3 regions of the Pedobacter sp. GW460-11-11-14-TSB4 genome follow, and region 1 is predicted to be linked to each of the others. Evidence: riboswitches for the same ligand, from Rfam matches in the RefSeq annotation. Region 1 holds a riboswitch; each other region holds the start of a gene.
What was found. A riboswitch is a leader RNA that binds a small molecule or an ion and turns the genes downstream of it on or off. The one in region 1 is predicted to bind S-adenosylmethionine.
Positions count from the first base shown of each region.

Region 2: linked by a shared signal. The riboswitch ahead of AC07YT_RS18670 (TlpA disulfide reductase family protein) and the one ahead of AC07YT_RS16075 (SusC/RagA family TonB-linked outer membrane protein) in region 1 are both predicted to bind S-adenosylmethionine.
Region 3: linked by a shared signal. The riboswitch ahead of AC07YT_RS01890 (O-acetylhomoserine aminocarboxypropyltransferase/cysteine synthase family protein) and the one ahead of AC07YT_RS16075 (SusC/RagA family TonB-linked outer membrane protein) in region 1 are both predicted to bind S-adenosylmethionine.

Region 1 covers NZ_JBWKYI010000016.1:81,977-88,160, forward strand. The annotation lists gene AC07YT_RS16075 (SusC/RagA family TonB-linked outer membrane protein) at 1-2,893, opposite strand, end outside; SAM riboswitch class I at 3,219-3,325, opposite strand; gene AC07YT_RS16080 (peroxiredoxin family protein) at 3,462-4,733, shown strand; gene AC07YT_RS16085 (trypsin-like peptidase domain-containing protein) at 5,285-6,184, opposite strand, start outside.
Region 2 covers NZ_JBWKYI010000022.1:3,487-9,670, forward strand. The annotation lists gene AC07YT_RS18650 (HAD family hydrolase) at 1-501, shown strand, start outside; gene AC07YT_RS18655 (chloramphenicol acetyltransferase) at 498-1,142, shown strand; gene AC07YT_RS18660 (hypothetical protein) at 1,214-1,420, shown strand; tRNA gene AC07YT_RS18665 (tRNA-Ala) at 1,503-1,579, shown strand; SAM riboswitch class I at 1,800-1,899, shown strand; gene AC07YT_RS18670 (TlpA disulfide reductase family protein) at 2,142-3,269, shown strand; gene AC07YT_RS18675 (SusC/RagA family TonB-linked outer membrane protein) at 3,713-6,184, shown strand, end outside.
Region 3 covers NZ_JBWKYI010000001.1:436,431-442,614, reverse strand. The annotation lists gene AC07YT_RS01900 (homoserine dehydrogenase) at 1-28, opposite strand, end outside; gene AC07YT_RS01895 (homoserine O-acetyltransferase family protein) at 175-1,233, opposite strand; gene AC07YT_RS01890 (O-acetylhomoserine aminocarboxypropyltransferase/cysteine synthase family protein) at 1,262-2,593, opposite strand; SAM riboswitch class I at 2,857-2,967, opposite strand; gene AC07YT_RS01885 (hypothetical protein) at 3,178-4,194, shown strand; gene AC07YT_RS01880 (trans-sulfuration enzyme family protein) at 4,241-5,356, opposite strand; gene AC07YT_RS01875 (hypothetical protein) at 5,479-5,973, shown strand.

The DNA of each region.
Region 1 (6,184 bases):
ACGATTTATAATATTGTTGAGCAGGTAATACTTTTTCATTGCGTTTGCCATCGGCCGTTACGCCATCAAAAACAATCCCATCGTCGTAAACTGTTACGCCTGCCGGAGCTGTTCCGTTTACCCTCACCGTTCCATTCTCTTTTTTGTTACCCGGATAATAATACGAGATTCCGCCATATTCTGCCGCTCTTCCTGGTAATGTAGAAGCCAATACACCTGTATAAGTACCGGTTGCATAAGTTCCATTGTAAATAGAACCACCAAAACTTGCATCAACCAATACCCCTAAACTTATTCCTTTATAGCTGAATGTATTGTACACGCCACCAATCCAATCTGGTGTATATTTTCCTAATACTTGTTTGGTTGGGTTTATTGTTGGCGCACCTGTAGCGTTTACAATGATGTTTCCATTTCCATCTCTCAAAAATGCGGTACCAAATAACGATCCGTAAGGTTGCCCTACCGTAGCAATAACCTGCGCTGAATTGGTAGCAACAACATAATTGGTCAATAATTTTTCTGCATCCAATTCAATTACCTTACTTCTGTTTGCAGCAAAGTTTACATCAATATCCCATGTAAAAGCCTTCTTAACCGGTGTAATTCCCAACTGTGCCTCTATGCCTTTGTTGTTAATTTTTCCGGCGTTAAGCAGTTTTGAACTGAATCCCGTACTTTGACTTACATCTACCGCCAAAATCTGGTTGTAACTATTGGTATTGTATGCACTTAAATCGAATCTCAATCGCTTATTAAAGAAAACAGCTTCAACACCAAGTTCTGTTGAGGTAGTGGTTTCTGGCTTAAGATTAGGATTGAGGTCGATACTACCGGTAGTCAGCTGAGGATTTGCCGTAAATGGCGCACTAAACACATAAGTATTAATCAAACGGTAAGGATCTGCATCTTTACCTACTTTAGACCAGCCTCCACGTATTTTTAAGTAGTTAAGGGCTTCGCTTTTAATATCAAAAGCCTCGGTTGCAACAAAACTTCCGTTAAACGATGGATAAAAATAAGACCTGTTCTGTGCCGGCAAGGTTGATGACCAATCGTTACGGGCCGTGATGTTGGCAAAAAGGTAATTTCTGAAGCCAATCTGCCCTGATGCATAAACACTATAAGATTTTAGCTTTGAAAGATTATTTGATGAAACCAATGGATCGCGGGAGTTTTTAAGGGTATAAAGTCCGGCAATGGCCAGTTTTGGTGCACTTTGATCATTCTGTTCAATATATTGCCTGCGGATGTTACCTCCACCCAGTAATTCGAGACTAAAATCGTCGTTTAACTGTTTGTTAAAATTTAAGGTCGCATCGGTATTGTTCTCATTAACGGTGAAAGCACTTTCCGTGTACGAGCCAAAAGGTGTGCCGTTGGTACCATAAGCAATCCTCACTTTACGCCTATCATTGTAATAATCTGTTCCGGTTCTGAAATTGAAATCTAGTCCGTCAATAATTTTATAATTCAGTGCAACACTTCCAATAATACGGTTACGGTTTTGCGATACAGTATTTTCGTAAGCTACCCAATATGGGTTGCTGTAATAGCTGTTGTTCCAGTTAAACGTTTTTCCATTTTCATCCAAATAATTTTTCAATTGGTTAATATCAACCTGACGACCAAACCAGGTAAACTGCAACATGGTACTGGTTGATCTTGAACCACCTGTTCCAGGTAAGTTATCAGAATTAAGTCTGCTGTAGTTTGCGTTCGCTGTTAAGCTTAGTTTAGGCGTTATTTTTAAGGTAGTATTCAGCACAAATGAATTTTTGCCCTGTCCGGAGTTAGGCACAATACCCACCTGTTTTAAGTTGTTGTATGATATCCGATAGTCGTACTTTTCACCTGCATCTGCAACCGATACGCCATTGTTTAATGAATATCCGGTTTGAAAAAAGTCGCGCACATTATCAGGATGTGCTACAAATGGAACCGCCACTCCTTTCGAATAAAATTGTGGAATTAACCTGCCGTCCAATTTTGGCCCCCAGCTTTCGTCTACTCCATCATTAAGGCCTTTACCTGCGCCATCTACATAACTGAACTGACCTTCTGAACCCTGACCAAAAGCATTTTGATAAACGGGAAGGGTGAGTAACGTTTCCAAAACGGCATTTGAATTGACCTCAATTCCCAATCCTTTTTTCGATTTACCGGTTTTGGTTTTAATGAGGATAACCCCTGCTGCAGCCCTCGAACCATATAGTGCCGCGGCATTTGGTCCTTTTAATACACTTATTGATTCTATATCTTCGGGATTGATATCCGAAATGGTATTGGCATAATCTCTTGCCCCAGCCGAATTTAACTGAGAATTGTCTACCGGAATTCCGTCAACCACAAATAAAGGCTGGTTATTTCCGGCGATAGAGGTTTCACCTCTGATGACTACTCGTGATGAACCCATACTCCCCTGGCTATTGGTTACCCGTACACCGGCTATTTTTCCGGCGAGTGCATTTACCAGGTTGGATTCTTTAGCTTCAGCCAAATCCTGTCCTTTCAATTCCTGAACCGCATAACCGAGCGATTTCTTCTGTCTTGAAATACCCAGGGCGGTAACCACTACTTCATCCAGCGCATTATCGCTCGACTGGAGAATGACTGAAATCGGGCCGGCATTTTTATTGATCTGTATTTCCTGGCTCTTAAAACCGATGTAAGAAAACACCAGGGTGCCTTTATCTGGTGCATTGATAGAAAAAGCGCCCTTCGCATCAGAAATGGTAGCTTGTTTGGTTTCTTTTATTAAAACGGAAACACCAGGGAGTGTTTCACCATCTGCCGACTTTACCGTTCCGGTAACCTTCGCATCCTGAGCGGAAAGCTTTTGTGCGATGAGGAGCAGCAAGATAAACGCTATTGATTTTAAATTTTTAAACATATTGTGTAGTTAATAATTAGTTAAAAGGGATAATAATTTTGGGCAAAACCATTCCACCACGACTAAAACGTGTTTGTTTTTAAAGCAGAAAAGGATTGGTTAGTCTAAAAAAGCCTGTTAAAACGGAGCAATTTTAACAGACTCCACGCATTCGGAAGCCTGCGTTAGGGTTTACATCAATGGATTTCAGCTCGTCTGTCTTTTTCATTTGAATGATTTTATTTAATGCATAATTTAATTTCAAGAACGCATTCAGGGCAAAAAAAAAGCACCCCTTAAATCAGAAGTGCTCCATATAATTCTTATAAGGATAACGCAAACAACTGACTTAACTACCCCAGATTCATCCGGGATGGAATTAGCACCATTTCTAAAAATTAGATGGTTGCTAAGGCTTCACAGGGCCATTCCCTCCGCCTTTCTTGATAAGTATTTTAAAATAACTGGGGCAAAGGTATAATTAATTCCATTTATCCTATAGTTTTTATAGATTTTTATTCAAATATTTTTTCTTTGGCAATTACATCCCTATATTTGTCGACTAATTTAGTCGATTAAGCACATCCCAATGAAACTCAAATCCCTATTAACAACCCTATTGGCCATATCAACCACCTTTACCTATGCACAGGAACATACAGCATTAGCAAATAACCAGGCGAAAAAACTTCAGGAGAAAAAACAAAAAACTTTTGTTGCCCTTGGTAGCTGGCGCGGAATAGCTAAAGTAAAGGAAGGATTAGAAATCCCCTTCAACTTCGAGATCAGTGAAAAAAGCGGACAGCAGAAATTATATTTTCGTAATGCCGAAGAGCGTTTTGAGGGCGGTCTGGTCAAACAAACATCCGATTCACTTTTCGTTAAACTGGACCAGTTTGATAACGAACTCGCCTTTGCCATAGACGGCGACCAGTTAACCGGTACATTAAGGAAACAGGATAACACGGGTAAAGCTTTGGTGATTGTTGCCGAGCGAAAAAATTACCGTTTCAAAACAACAGCTAAACCTGCAACGGCAGATTATTCCGGCAGTTATGATGTGGTTTTTAAATCGCCTAATGGCAAAGCGGAAAAAACAGTAGGTTTATTTAAACAAACGGGAAACAAACTTACAGGTACTTTTTTACGGGTAACCGGCGATTCGCGTTACCTGGAAGGTGTTGTAGAAGGAAATGAATTTCAACTTTCGAGTTTTATTGGCTCCTCTCCTGCCTATTACAAAGGAACTTTCCAGGCAGATGGTTCGTTAACAGGCGAAATTTTAGGTGCAAGGGGAAGTCAGCCTTTTACCGGAACCAAAAACAAAGATGCAGCCCTACCCGATCCTTACCAACTTACCTACCTGAAAAAAGGATACAAAACACTTGATTTTAGCTTTCCTGATGTAAACGGTAAAAAGATTTCGTTAAAGGATGAGAAATACAAAAACAAGGTCGTGATTTTAACCATCACCGGAAGCTGGTGCCCGAATTGTGTTGATGAAGCTACTTTTATTGCGCCATGGTATAAAGAAAACAAGAAACGCGGTGTCGAAATTATAGCTTTGCATTACGAACGCTCAACCGAACCTGAATATGCAAAAAAAGTGATGACGCGTTTCCGCGAACGTTTCGGCATTGATTACGACCAGGTTATTGCAGGCACTGCCGATAAACAGGTGGTATCTGAATCGTTGCCTGCACTCGATTCTTTTTTATCGTTTCCAACGACGATAATCATTGATAAACAAGGCAATGTAGCACAAATCCATACTGGTTTTAATGGTCCTGCAACCGGTAAATTTTATGATGAATTTGTGAAAGAATTTAATACAGAGATTGATACCTTGCTGAAGAAATAAGCATTTCTTATCGGTTGGTGTCTCACCAACCGATATAAAGTGTTGGTCGGTGAGACACCGACCAATAGCATAAAAAACATTAATAGTAGCGCAGGCAAACCGCTCCAAATAATAATAATGCATCATGCATCTTTTTTGTAAAGCAGGTGCAGTGCCTTTCGGTTTGGGCAGCCCTTCTTTCCGCTTCTATCTTTTTGTGAATGAATTACATAAACAATTAGTCTTGCACAAAAAGGATAGCCGCTTCAATAAGGTTTATTAAACAAAGGCCTGTTCATTTAACACAAATATGCCCTGAAGAAAGATTCTTGCCCTCATTTTTTACATTGCCCGTCGTAACTAGCCCCGGGCGTAGTGGCATCCCCGAAGCGCAGCGGAGGGATACAGCGAAGCACGGGAAAAAACTTTAATAGTAGCACAGGCAAGCCGCTCCAAATAATAATGCATCATGTATCGTTTTTGTAAAGCAGGCTTAGGCAATCCTTATTGGTCGGTGAGACACCGACCAATAGAATTTCCGTGACTTCCGTGTTTCCGTGGCGATAACCAAGCTACTGAACAGTCTTTAAAAGAAAACTGATCATGCTTTTCTTTGGAACCACCACCGTAGTCGTCCGGCTAAACCTGGCGATATTGATCCCATAAAAATTACCTTGCCAATCGAAAACAGGAGAACCGCAGGCATTGGGTTTAATGGCTGCATCGTGCGTAAAAACAGCATTAAAACCATCCCTCCTCGCTGATTTACCACCTTCAAATTTCTCAGCTGGGTGGTTAGAAACCGATTGCCCCCGTCCTTCCAGTTTAAAAGTTTTCTTCATTTTCCCGACAGGATTTGTCCATTCAAACGTCACTTCATCATCTGCCCAATATTTTAGCAGTTCAGGGGCAAATTCACTGGCCTTTTTCATAGGCATCCCATTCATGCTGATCAGTTCATCGCCTACTTTTAGCCCTGCTTTTTCTGCCGGACTACCTGCTTTAATTAAAGAAAACTGAACAGGGCTGGAATTGTATACCACCATTGCGCCCAAATAAGGCTGGTTGTTAATTTTGGGTAAATTAAATAGTGAACTACCCAAAACACTGTGCATCACTTTGCCACCCGGTTCAACAGTATATAAAAACCTTCCCATTTCTATTTTAAGGGTGTCAGATGAATTAAGATCTAAATCGATTCCGCCGGTAAGTTTCTGATCAACCTGAAATAAAACAAGATCGTTTTCCTGATCTTTGGCCATTAATTGGAGTGGAACAGCTGATCCATTGTTATCCAGTCGGGCATTTTCGCCTACCATGGTATGTTTACTTAGCAGAAACTGTTTTTTAGTACCACCCGGCATTTTAACATTGAATAAAGTGGCAATTATCTCCTGATTCTTACCTTTTAGACTACTTTTAATGAAAAAGCAACTGTTTTTAAAGCCTGGTATATCAAAATCAGGATGAAA
Region 2 (6,184 bases), on a different contig from region 1:
GTTTTAAGCATGATCGAGACCGTTTTAAGGATAACCGAAGGTAAAATAGATCCTGTTGTGATTAGTAAAGCGATAACACTTGGACAGGAAATGCTCAATAAACCTGTTGTATTGCTTGATGGGGTAGAAGAGGTATTAAAAACCTTACATGGGAAATACAAACTGGTGGTCGCTACCAAAGGTGATTTACTCGACCAACAACGAAAACTGACCAAATCAGGGCTGGACCACTATTTTCACCATATCGAAATTATGAGCGATAAACAGGAAAAAGATTATCAAAAACTGATTAAACATCTGGATTGTAAACCTGAGGCCTTTTTAATGTTGGGCAATTCTCTAAAATCGGATGTTTTACCCGTATTGAATATTGGCGGCCATGCTGTTCACATTCCTTTCCATACCACCTGGGTGCACGAAAGTATCGATCATACCATCGAACATGCAAACTTTTATCAGATGGAAAATCTATCTGAGGTTTTACCAAAATTAATTGAATGAAAGAAAAAATAGATATAAACACCTGGATCAGAAAAGATCATTTTAAATTTTTTAGCGCCTTTGAAGAACCTTTCTTCGGCGTAACCGTAGAAGTTGACTGTACGGCTACCTACAAAGAAGCAAAAGAACATCAAGTTTCTTTTTTTCTGCTTTACCTGCACAAATCGCTTGTTGCTGCCAATCAGGTAGAACCTTTTCGTTACCGCATTATTGATGGCGAGGTTTGGAAGTATGAAAGCGTGCATGCTGCAGCCACAATTAACAGACCAAATGGCACATTTGGATTTGGCTACATGGATTTCTATAATGACTTTGAAGATTTTAGAACAGCGGCCAATAAAGAGATTGAAAAGGTGCAGGCCAGCACAGGTTTAATCCCTTCCTCATCAGGCGGAAATGTAATTCACTATTCGGCACTACCCTGGTTAAATTTCACTTCTTTATCACATGCCCGCAATTATGCTTATCACGATAGCTGCCCTAAAATATCTTTTGGCAAGGTTAGAGATGAAAACGGGAGAAAAATAATGTCGGTTTCCATACACGTAAACCATGCCTTGATGGATGGCTATAACGTGGCCCAATTTGTAGATTGTTATCAGGAGCTGTTAAACAAAAAAGAAGTTAACGAATATATTTAACTCACAACTTTACGCAATTAAACCTAAAGCATATTTAATGTTCGGTTAATATTAGGAATTTATTTTCGGCGATGTTTATAGCTGCCGTTATTATTCCTTTTTACCTTTTGGCTGTTGTAGCCATGTGTTATATGGATACCGCTTTTAAGGCCATTATGTTTTTTGTACTGTTGCTTATTGCCACATTTGTACTTTTTCTGTTCATCAATTATCCTATGCAATCGGTGTTTGCGGTAATCTGTTTAATGGCCTTGTTTGCTTTTAAACCTAAAGATTAATTAAAAAGTGAATTATCATTTGCATTCGAGAAAGTATTTGCTATTTTTGCTGCTCGGGCAGGAAGCTTGAAAATTTAAAATTGGGGGATTAGCTCATTTGGCTAGAGCGCTTCGCTGGCAGTGAAGAGGTGATCGGTTCGAATCCGATATTCTCCACCACATTAAAGGCTACCTGTAAGGTAGCCTTTGTCATTTAAAGGGTTTCTTCCCTGGCATAGTAGCTTAAATATCCACCAAAGTTTGTTACATCAACAGTCATAGATATGCAATTTTCATGAGTGTTTTTACAGGTATAACCACTTTTTTTAGACTTTAAATAAAAAGACTACAAAATCTATAGGAATTATATATATTTGCTCCTGCAAGGAATAATTTTGCAGACTTATCCAGAAAGACTGAGGGAAAGGCCCTGTGATGTCTTAGCAACCTGTTGCCAAATAAGGTGCTAAATCCTTCCTCTAACCAAGGAAAGATAAGAAAGATTTCGCTAAAGAATCTGAATGAGCCTGTGGTAAATTTTAAAGATTAAAAAATGAACATTTATTTAAACACCAGCGCTGACGATATCACTCCCGAAAAAGTTTTTGTAGGGATGAAACCTGATATCTTCCAGCTGAAAGGCAACAACTATTTCGAGCGTGTTTTCAGGTAGTTGAGCTTACATGCTGTTTCAACTTTGAACTTAATTATTTTATAAAAAGAACCCATAAAACCAAAAACCATGAAAAAATCACTACTAATTGCCATTAGTATCCTTCCGGTTGCAGCAATAGCACAGAAACCGTTCTCCATTGAGGGAACCCTGAAAAAATCATCAGCCCCCGAAAAAGTATACCTCAGTTATGCTCAGAATGGACAATCGCTTACCGATTCTACAGAATTAAAAAATGGATCATTCTCCTTTTCTGGCCATGTAGCCGATCCGGTTAGGGCATCGCTCTATAGAAAACCAGTTGAAAAAAACGGAAAAAGGGATGTATTGTCCTTTTATCTCGAAACAGGTACCCTTAAACTTGCCACGGCAGATTCTTTAAAAAATGCTTCAATTTCCGGATCGAAAGTAAATGCCGATAATGATAAGTTAAAAGCGTTAACCAAACCTGTACAGGATAAACTTGCAGCCATAAGCGGCGAATTTGGTAAACTTAGTCCTGAACAGAAAAAAAATAAGGCACTAACCGATTCGATTTATAAACGTTATGAAGCAGCAAGTAAGGCGCTGGAGCCAATATACCTTGATTTTGCAAGGAAAAACCCTAAATCTTACATAAGCTTAAACGCAATTCAGCAGATTGCCACCAGTGAATCCGTACAGGCAGAAGCGGAACAGGTTTATGCTGGATTAGATGGGACGGTAAAAGAGAGTAAAGCTGGTAAAGATGTTTCAATTTACTTCAACGCGGTAAAGAAAACCAAAATTGGACTTCAGGCAATCGATTTTACACAAAATGATGTAAACGATAAACCGGTAAAATTATCTGATTTTAAAGGAAAATATGTTCTGGTTGATTTTTGGGCTTCATGGTGCGGACCTTGCAGACAGGAGAATCCTAATGTAGTAGCAGCCTATAATCAGTATAAAGATAAAGGGTTTACCATATTGGGTGTTTCTTTAGATCAGCCTGGGAAAAAAGAGGCCTGGTTAAAAGCCATTGCCGATGACCAGTTGACATGGACACATGTTTCTGACCTAAAATTTTGGGACAATGCGGTAGCAAAACAATATGGAATCAGATCTATCCCGGCAAACTTTTTAATTGATCCAGATGGAAAGATTATCGCAAAAGGACTTCGTGGAGAAGCATTGAAAGAAAAACTGGCGTCGCTTCTGGAGGCTAAAAGTAAATAGATAAGAATACGGTTCAATAAAAATTAATTAATAAGTTTTAGAAATAATAAGAGAAAAAAGACAGCTGCCCTTTTATGCAAAGTGTACAAAAGGTTACCAGATAAATAATAACAGGGGCGATTGAGGCCGCCCCTGAATCAAGTGATTTATCACGGTATGTGACCAATAATGCGACTTAATGTTTAACCACTCAAACAAATATAATGAAAATATCCTAAAAAATTAGTTCGTCAATTAAATGGATGTCCCTTAGCCGTAAACGATTGTATTACTGCTTAAACTATCCTATTCTCCCAAATTACCCCATTTTTCTTCTTAAAGCATTGTGTTGATTTAAGGCTAGGCAGTTTTTCTGTTAGCAATGAAATCGCTGTGGGTAAAATTTCAATATCTGCCATGAATTGGGAACTGGCATCAACATTCATTAACTAAAACCATCATAAATGAAACGAAAGTTATTTTCGCTTATTATACTGTGCCTTTTTGCAGTCTTTAATGCAAGGGCACAAACCAAAGTTATTACAGGAAAGGTAATAGCTGTGGCAGACGGGCTGCCCATTCCTGCTGTTTCTGTAAGAATATCGGGCAGTAAAATTGCCACGCAAACTGATGCAGACGGGAGGTTTTCCATCGTTGCTCCATCATCGGCAAAAACAATTGAGTTTAGCTACCTCGGTTTTGTAACGCTAAGGGAGAATATTGGTGACCGTAAGGCAATCAATATCAGCTTACAAGCCGATCAAACAGGTTTAGAAGAGGTTATCGTAACTGGTTTCGGCCAAACGGTTAAAAAAAGAGACATTACAGGTGCGGTTTCCAGTATTTCGGCAAAAGAGATTGAAAAAGTGCCTTTAATAAGTTTCGATAGGGCCATGCAGGGTAGGTTACCCGGGGTTAGGGTAACCACCAATTCAGGAACACCAGGTGCTTCGGTAAGTGTATTGATCCGCGGAACGGGCTCATTTAACGCCAGTACTGCACCACTTTACATCGTGGATGGTATCCAGATCAATTCGGGAGATTTATCCAGAAGCTTATCTACATCTAATATTTTAAACAACCTGAATCCCGATGATATCGAAACTATTGATGTATTGAAAGATGCTTCATCTGCATCTATTTACGGCTCACAGGCCGCAAACGGCGTAATTATCATCACAACAAAACGAGGGAAAGCAGGGAAAACCGAATTCGATTTCAGTAGTTACTTTGGTTACGCAGAAGAGGTTAACAGACTTGATGTACTTTCTGGACCTGAGTGGCTATCGGTGTACACAGAAGAATATGTTAACCGGTACGGTGCCAATAGCAGCCAGGTTGTTGGTCCTTCTGGTATCAAAACGGTTTTTGGTTCTGATCCGTCTGCCGCACCATCTTATAGCTGGTATGATGCCGCCTACCGGAAAGGCCAGACACAAAACTATCAGTTAACTGCCCGGGGAGGTGACGCCAAAACCAAATTTTATATTTCTGCAGGTCTGTTTGATCAAAAAGGGCAACAGATTCAGCAGGATTTCAAAAGAGGTACCTTTAAAACCAATCTTGAGCACAATGTAAATGACCGGTTATCGCTGGAGGCAAATTTAAACCTGAGTACCTTTACCCAGAATGGAACGCTGAGTGGTTCAACATTTGCAAACCCTTCATTTGGAGCAAACTTTCTGATTCCAACCCAGGCCATATACACCGCCTCGGGCGATTACAATGAACCTTTGCTCGGTGCAGTAGCCACCAATCCAATCAAATCTGCAAATTACGATATTAACAAAGGGACTACCAACCAGCTTCAGGGGATTTTTGCCTTGAATTATAAAATTATTGATGACCTGAAGTTTAGGGCAACAGGTTCGATCGATTATGGAGATATCAAAGAGGACCGTTTTCAGGATCCAAGAACAAGAGATGGTGCCGCACCAAACGGAAGATATACCTTTTTAGATACCGAGTTTAAAAATTACCAAACCAACGCAACTTTAAATTACAGCCACCTGTATGGAGCTAAGCATAAAGTATCTGCTTTGGCAGGTTTTGAGTATCGCCATCAGGTAAACAACTCCGTAACTACCCAGAAAACAGGTTTTCCAAACTATTTATTCAGGACATTGAACGGAGGTACTGTTCTGGCTTCTATTTCGTCGAGCTTTACAGAGTTTAAAAACCTGGGATATTTTGCCCGGGCAGAATATGCTTTTGATGATAAGTATATTGTTAACGGAACAATCCGTTACGATGGAAATTCAAGGTTTGGTGAAAACCAGAAATTCGGGCTCTTTGGATCGGGATCACTTACATGGCGACTTTCAAGAGAGAACTTTTTAAAGGATGTTAAATGGCTGAATGACTGGAAAATCAGAACCAGTTATGGTAAAGTTGGGAATTCGGGTATCGGAAACTTTGCCTCTCTTTCCACCTTTGGTTCGAACTCAGGTTATAATGGTGTAGGCGGGATTTCGCCGGGCGGCCTTCCGAATGTAGAACTTACATGGGAAGACAGTTATACCCTGAATCTTGGTACCGATGTGTCAATATTGAACAATAGGTTAAGTTTTACTGCCGAATATTATAATAAACTGAATAAAAACCTGCTTTTAACGCGTACACTGCCCAGTACAAGCGGTTATAGCGGAGTGAGCGATAATGCCGGTAAAATGCGTAACCGGGGTTTCGAATTTCAGATAAATTCTGAAAACCTGGTCGGTAAATTTAAATGGAGCAGTTCATTCAACGTCTCGTTTAATAAAAACAAAGTACTCGAACTTATTACCGATGATCTTGATCCACGATTCCAGTTGGTTGGCAACTCCGTAAGCAGGATTCTTTCTTACCAGTATGCGGGGGTAAATCCGGCTGATGGAAGACCGCTTTGGTTAGATGCAAACAATAACCTGACCTATAACCTCACCACCAACGACAGG
Region 3 (6,184 bases), on a different contig from region 1:
ATAAACCGATTTTTAAATTCTTACTCATTATTTTAGACTTGATTATACAGATAGCGGGAATACACCGATTAACTGCATGTTATATTATTTTTTGTTTTTTATTGCGCAAATTTTAGCGGCTCTCGTTGTTTTCGCCCTAAACCCTAAACCCTAAACCCTAAACCTTCTACCTCCCTAAGCCGTATGCTGTAATTTGATAATTTTTTTATTCCTGCTTTCCTTAATAAAGTTTCCGATGACGTTAGTCAGGGCATCTGTTTCGATCAAAAATCCATCATGACCATAATCCGAATGCAAGGCACTAAACTCTGCTCCAGGGATATGATCGGCCAGGTATTTTTGCTCTGACAGTGGAAATAACACATCGTTTTCAATACCAATGACTAATGTATTTGCCGTAATTAGTTTTAATGCATCGGCGATACTTTTACGGTTGCGGCCCACATTATGACTATCCATTGCTTTGGTTAAATAATAATAACTATAAGCATTAAAGCGGTTGATCAGTTTTTCTCCCTGATAATTCTGGTAAGAAGACGACCTGAAATTATCTGTCTTATCGTTTACACTTTCTACCTGTGTACTGCCATAAGCACTGTATGTTCTATAACTTAAAAGTGCAATGCTACGGGCAGTTTTTAAACCCTTGCTGCCACCGTTAGGTTGGTTGGCATAAAAAGTTCTGTCGGTAGTAATGGCTAAACGCTGACTTTCGTTAAAAGCAATTCCCCACGGAGAATGTGCTGCATTGGTGGCAATCAAAATCAGGTTTTCGATTTTATTCGGTTCGGAAATACTCCACTCCACAGCTTGCTGACCACCTAACGAACCACCGATTAATAATTTAATATAATCAATACCTAAATGCGATGCCAATAACTGGTGTGCCGATACTAAATCGCGGATGGTAAACTGAGGAAATGAAAGGTAATACGGTAAGCCCGTTACCGGATTGGTACTTAATGGGTTCGAGCTACCATAATGCGAACCTAAAACATTGGCACAAACGATATAATGCTCTTCCGGATTGAACAATGAGTTTTGACCGAATAAACCTTCCCACCATTCAAAAACATCAGCATTGGCGGTAAGTGCATGGCAAACCCAAATCACATTATCTTTATTTGCATTTAATTTGCCATAAGTTTGATAAGCAATCTGCAGGTTACGGATTTTTTTTCCGCTCTCTAATTTGAACTGTTTATTATAGTGATATGTTGATGTTGTACTCATTGTTTTGTTGTATTCGGAATATTAACGGTTAGGCTTGTAAATGCGCTGTTGGAGCGGTAGCTTTAATGGTGGCAAACGCTTGTTCGAAATCGGCTTTAATATCATCAATATGCTCAATGCCGACTGAAACCCTTAAGGCATTTGGTTTAACACCCGCTGCCAATTGTTCTGTTTCGCTTAATTGCTGGTGTGTTGTGGCTGAAGGCTGAATGATCAGTGTTTTTGCATCACCTACATTGGCCAGATGCGATACCAGTTTTAAGTTATCAACTACCTGTGTTGCGTTTTCTTTGCTTCCAGTCAACTCGAACGATAATACTGCACCAAAACCATTGCTTAAATATTTTTTAGCCAGGTTGTTGTATTTGCTGCTGGCCAAACCAGGATATTGAACTTCTTTAACCAATGGATGGTTTTCTAACCAGGTGGCTAATTCTAATGCATTATCTACATGGCGCTGAACGCGGAGCGATAAAGTTTCTAATCCTTGTAATAAAAGAAAAGAATTGAAAGGGGATAAGGCCGGTCCAAGATCTCTTAATCCTTCTACACGGGCCCGGATAATAAACTGGATATTGCCAAATGGTCCGCCGATGCCAAAAACATCGCTAAAAACCAAGCCATGATAACCTTCCGAAGGCTCAGAGAATTGCGGGAATTTTCCATTGCCCCAGTTGTAATTTCCACCATCAACGATTACACCGCCAATACTGGTTCCGTGGCCACCAATCCATTTCGTTGCCGATTCGACCACGATATTGGCGCCATGCTCTAAGGGTTTAAACAAATAACCACCTGCGCCGAAAGTATTATCGACCACTAATGGCAGATCATATTTTTTTGCAATGGCCGCAATTTTTTCGAAATCAGGAACACTAAATGCCGGATTGCCAATGGTTTCTAAAAAGATTGCTTTGGTTTTATCGGTGATTTTGTTTTCAAATTCTTCAGGCACATCAGGATTAGCAAAATCGACATGTATACCCAAACGTTTAAAAGCAACTTTAAACTGATTATAAGTTCCACCGTAAATGTGAGATGAAGAAACGATACTGTCGCCAGCTTCTAATATGTTGTTTAAGGCTATAAATTGAGCGGCTTGTCCTGAGGCCACGGCCAAAGCAGCTACACCACCTTCTAAAGCTGCAATACGTTTTTCGAAAACATCGTTGGTTGGATTCATGATCCGGGTATAGATATTTCCAAACTCTTTTAAAGCAAATAAATTAGCCCCATGTTCGGCATTTTTAAAGCCATAAGAAGTGGTTTGATAAATAGGAACCGCTCTTGATCCAGTTGTAGGATCTATTTCCTGACCAGCGTGTAATTGTAAAGTTTCAAATTTATATGATGTTGACATAATTTCTATTTTTTTTTTGGTGTGATTAGATAGGTGGAAATTAGGGTAATCCTAAAACCTAACAGGGCGTATCCCGATTTCGCGGGACCTTCCAATTTGAAAGAAACAAAAAAGGAAGATTTTTAAATTACTGTATGCAACAGCACATACAAGTAATCGCACGCATCTCGCAACAAATAAAAGAAATAGAAGTCCGTTCTACCTTTTTAAGGTTAGCACTGGGTTCGCTTAGCGATTGAAGATTTAATGTTTTCATCAGTTCTAATTTATATCTCCAAATAACACCATGTTATCCGGTCAGGAATTGGCACCTTCTCTTTCTGAGGGTTGCCAGTGGGTCATCGAGCCAGTCTCTCGCCACTTCTTTATAAATCAACCTGTGAAGATTGACTTTTATTTAGCTTTCTGCCAAATAATATTCCAAATGTCTGAATTTAATTTTAATCCACAAAATAAAATTTCGAAATTACATTAACGCACTGAAAATGAATGGTGTATTTTTATGGTGTGATGACAATGCGAAACTTTTAATAAGAAATTAACGCTTAAAATTCTAAGTTTGTGTTACCTATCTAAATTTAATCATGATGAAAAATACAAAAGCCCTATGTTTAGGCCTGCTCTTTACTGTAATAGGTTTAAGCAGCGCAAACGCCCAATTCGGAGGTTTAAAAGACAAACTGTTAAAAGTAGGCACTGCTCAGGGTGCCAAAGCCTTAGGGGTAGATAAGTTTTTAAAACAGCCCGCTGCCATTACCACCAGCTTTGAAGATGTAAACAGAGAAGGCGAAAAGCTACCTGATTTTATTAATTCATTAAATTTAAAAGCCCAGCCATTATATTTATTGCCTAAAAACCCAGACGGTGGTTTTGTACTTTGCGAAGGTTTATACGAAATGAACAATAAAAGTTATTGTTTAAAAGCCGGAACTTTTGCACCATCAAAAGGCGATGGTTATATGTTTGCACCAGTTTTAGGTCCGAAGGAAGAAATTGTGGTTTCCATACTGAAAAGCGCAGAAAAACATCCTGATGTAGACCAACATGATATTCAGGCTTTACTCTGGACGATCATTGCCAGAACAAAATTTGCCGATTTTAATGGACAGGTTAAGGTAACTGCCATTAAATTATTAACACCAAAACAACTTACCCAATTAGAAGGTGGTGCATTAGGCATTTTACCTTTCGATGTAATGGAAAAAGCCAAAGATCAATTGCCAGCAGGTGTGAGGGCCGTTTTTGAAGCAGAAAATAATATCCGCCAGCTAGTTGCTTCTGGAAATTATACCTATGCAGACATGGAAAAATATGCCATTATAGCGGGGATGGCGCCACCAAGAAGCGATGTACCAAGTGGTATCTGGACCAAACACCCAGACGGTTATTATGTGCGTTATTTCCCTTCGGGTTATTCGATTACCAGGGTGCAGGTTTACGTACCAAAAGAATTACTGGCTGGCGGAACAAAATTGATATATGATGCTGCCGGTGATATTGCCTGCCCGGCCAATACAGGATCGCAACGTTTGGCACAGACTAATGAGCCATTGGAAGCAAATTATTCGTTGAAACTAAGCACAATTTGTAACCCTAAATAAGATATATAAATCCTATAAGGTCTTAAAGACCTTATAGGATTATATTTTAACCCAGCGCCTGTGCTAAATCAGCGATAATATCATCTGCATGTTCTAAACCTACAGAAATACGGAGTAGGTTTTTAGGCGTTTTACTATCAGGGCCTTCTACGGAATAACGGTGCTCGATTAAACTTTCAACACCTCCTAAACTGGTCGCCTGCGCAAATAACTGAACTTTGTTGACCACTTTATGGGCAGCCTCAACATCTCCTTTAACCAGGAACGACATCATCCCACCAAAATCTTTCATTTGTTTCTTTGCAATATCGTGCTGTGGGTGACTTTCTAATCCAGGATAAAAAACAGCTTCAACATTTGGATGTGCGTTTAAATAGTCAGCGATAATCTTTCCATTTTCACAGTGTCCTTTCATGCGGTAAGCCAGTGTTTTAATACTTCTGGTTAATAGAAAACAATCGAAAGGAGAAGGCACCGCACCACCCGTTTGCTGGATGTTTTTGATTTTCTCCCAAAGCTCATCTTTTTTGGCCGTTACCAAAATTCCGCCGAGTACATCGCTGTGTCCGCCCAGGTATTTGGTGCTGCTGTGCATCACAATATCCGCACCCAGTAAAATTGGGTTTTGTAAAATTGGAGAAGCAAAAGTGCTATCGCAGGCCAATGTAATGTTTTTCGCCTTCGCGATCTTAGCAATTTCTTCGATATCGGTAACTTTTAATAAAGGATTGGATGGCGTTTCAATCCAGATCAGTTTGGTGTTGGATCTGATGCTCGCTTGTATCAGATCTAAATCGGTCTGGTCAATAAAGTCAAATTCCAAACTATCGTTAAAAATAGTAAGCAATTGTTTTTTAATTCCCCAATACATATCATCTGGCGCAATAATGTGGCTGCCGGGTTTTAAGGCCTGGAATAAAACCAGACCACAGGTGTTCCCCGAAGAAAAAGCCGCTGCATCCTCACCATATTCTAATTTGGCCACAGTGTTTTCTAAAGCAGACCGGTTTGGATTGCTTACCCTGCTATACATGTGTCCGCCCGGATAGCCGCCTTCTGCATCGCGAAAAAAAGTTGTCGACAGATTAAGAGGAGGAGTGACATCGCCTGTAATGCTTTTTACAAGATTAGAAGCGTGAATAGCAAGGGTTTCGGGTTTCATGGTCATTATTTTGATCGAAGTAATATCGGGATGTAATTTAATAATTTGGCGCTAATTTAAGGTTCGTAATGGTTTTGGCAAGATTTATGTAACAAGTTTGACGAAATTTAAATTAAACAAAAATGAAAAGATTATTTATAGCTATCGCAATAGCATGTTCTACTTTAGTAATGTTACAAAGTTGTAATACTGCAAAAAGAGTAACAGCAGGTGTAACAGGTAGCAGAGGTACAGTGGTTCGCGAATGGGTGGTGAGTAATGTAGCTTTAGAAGGATTGCCTGATGGCGCTGTGCAAGGTTTGTTTGGAGAGAAATCTTACAAATGTTTTCAGGGAAGTACATGGAATTTAACCAATAGCGGAAATGGTTCTTATACTTTGCCAGCATCAAGCGCTTGTGGTTCGGTAATGCAAACTATTTTCTGGTCGGCAGCACCTAAAGATCAAACCTTCCAGTTTAAGAAAATATTTGAAGGTGATAAAGCTAAAAATGTAACAGAAGGTTACCGTTTAGTATTAACTGATCTTTCTAGCACACAAATGATCTTAAAATCGCCAATCGAATTTGGTGGCAAAACTGCAAACATCGTTTTAACGTTTGTACCTGCAGCAAGATAATTAAATTTACCTACGAAAAACATATAGTGAAAGCACTTCTGAAAAGAAGTGCTTTTTTTGTTTACCGTCTTTTAGGATTGCCACGGAAACACGGATTTACATGGAGTCTCTTGGACTGTTTTATAGTAGGTTTTTAACCACAGATTAACACAGATATAAATTAGAATCAGGTTTTGTCTTACATATCTGGCCGTCAAGCGGGGAAACATCA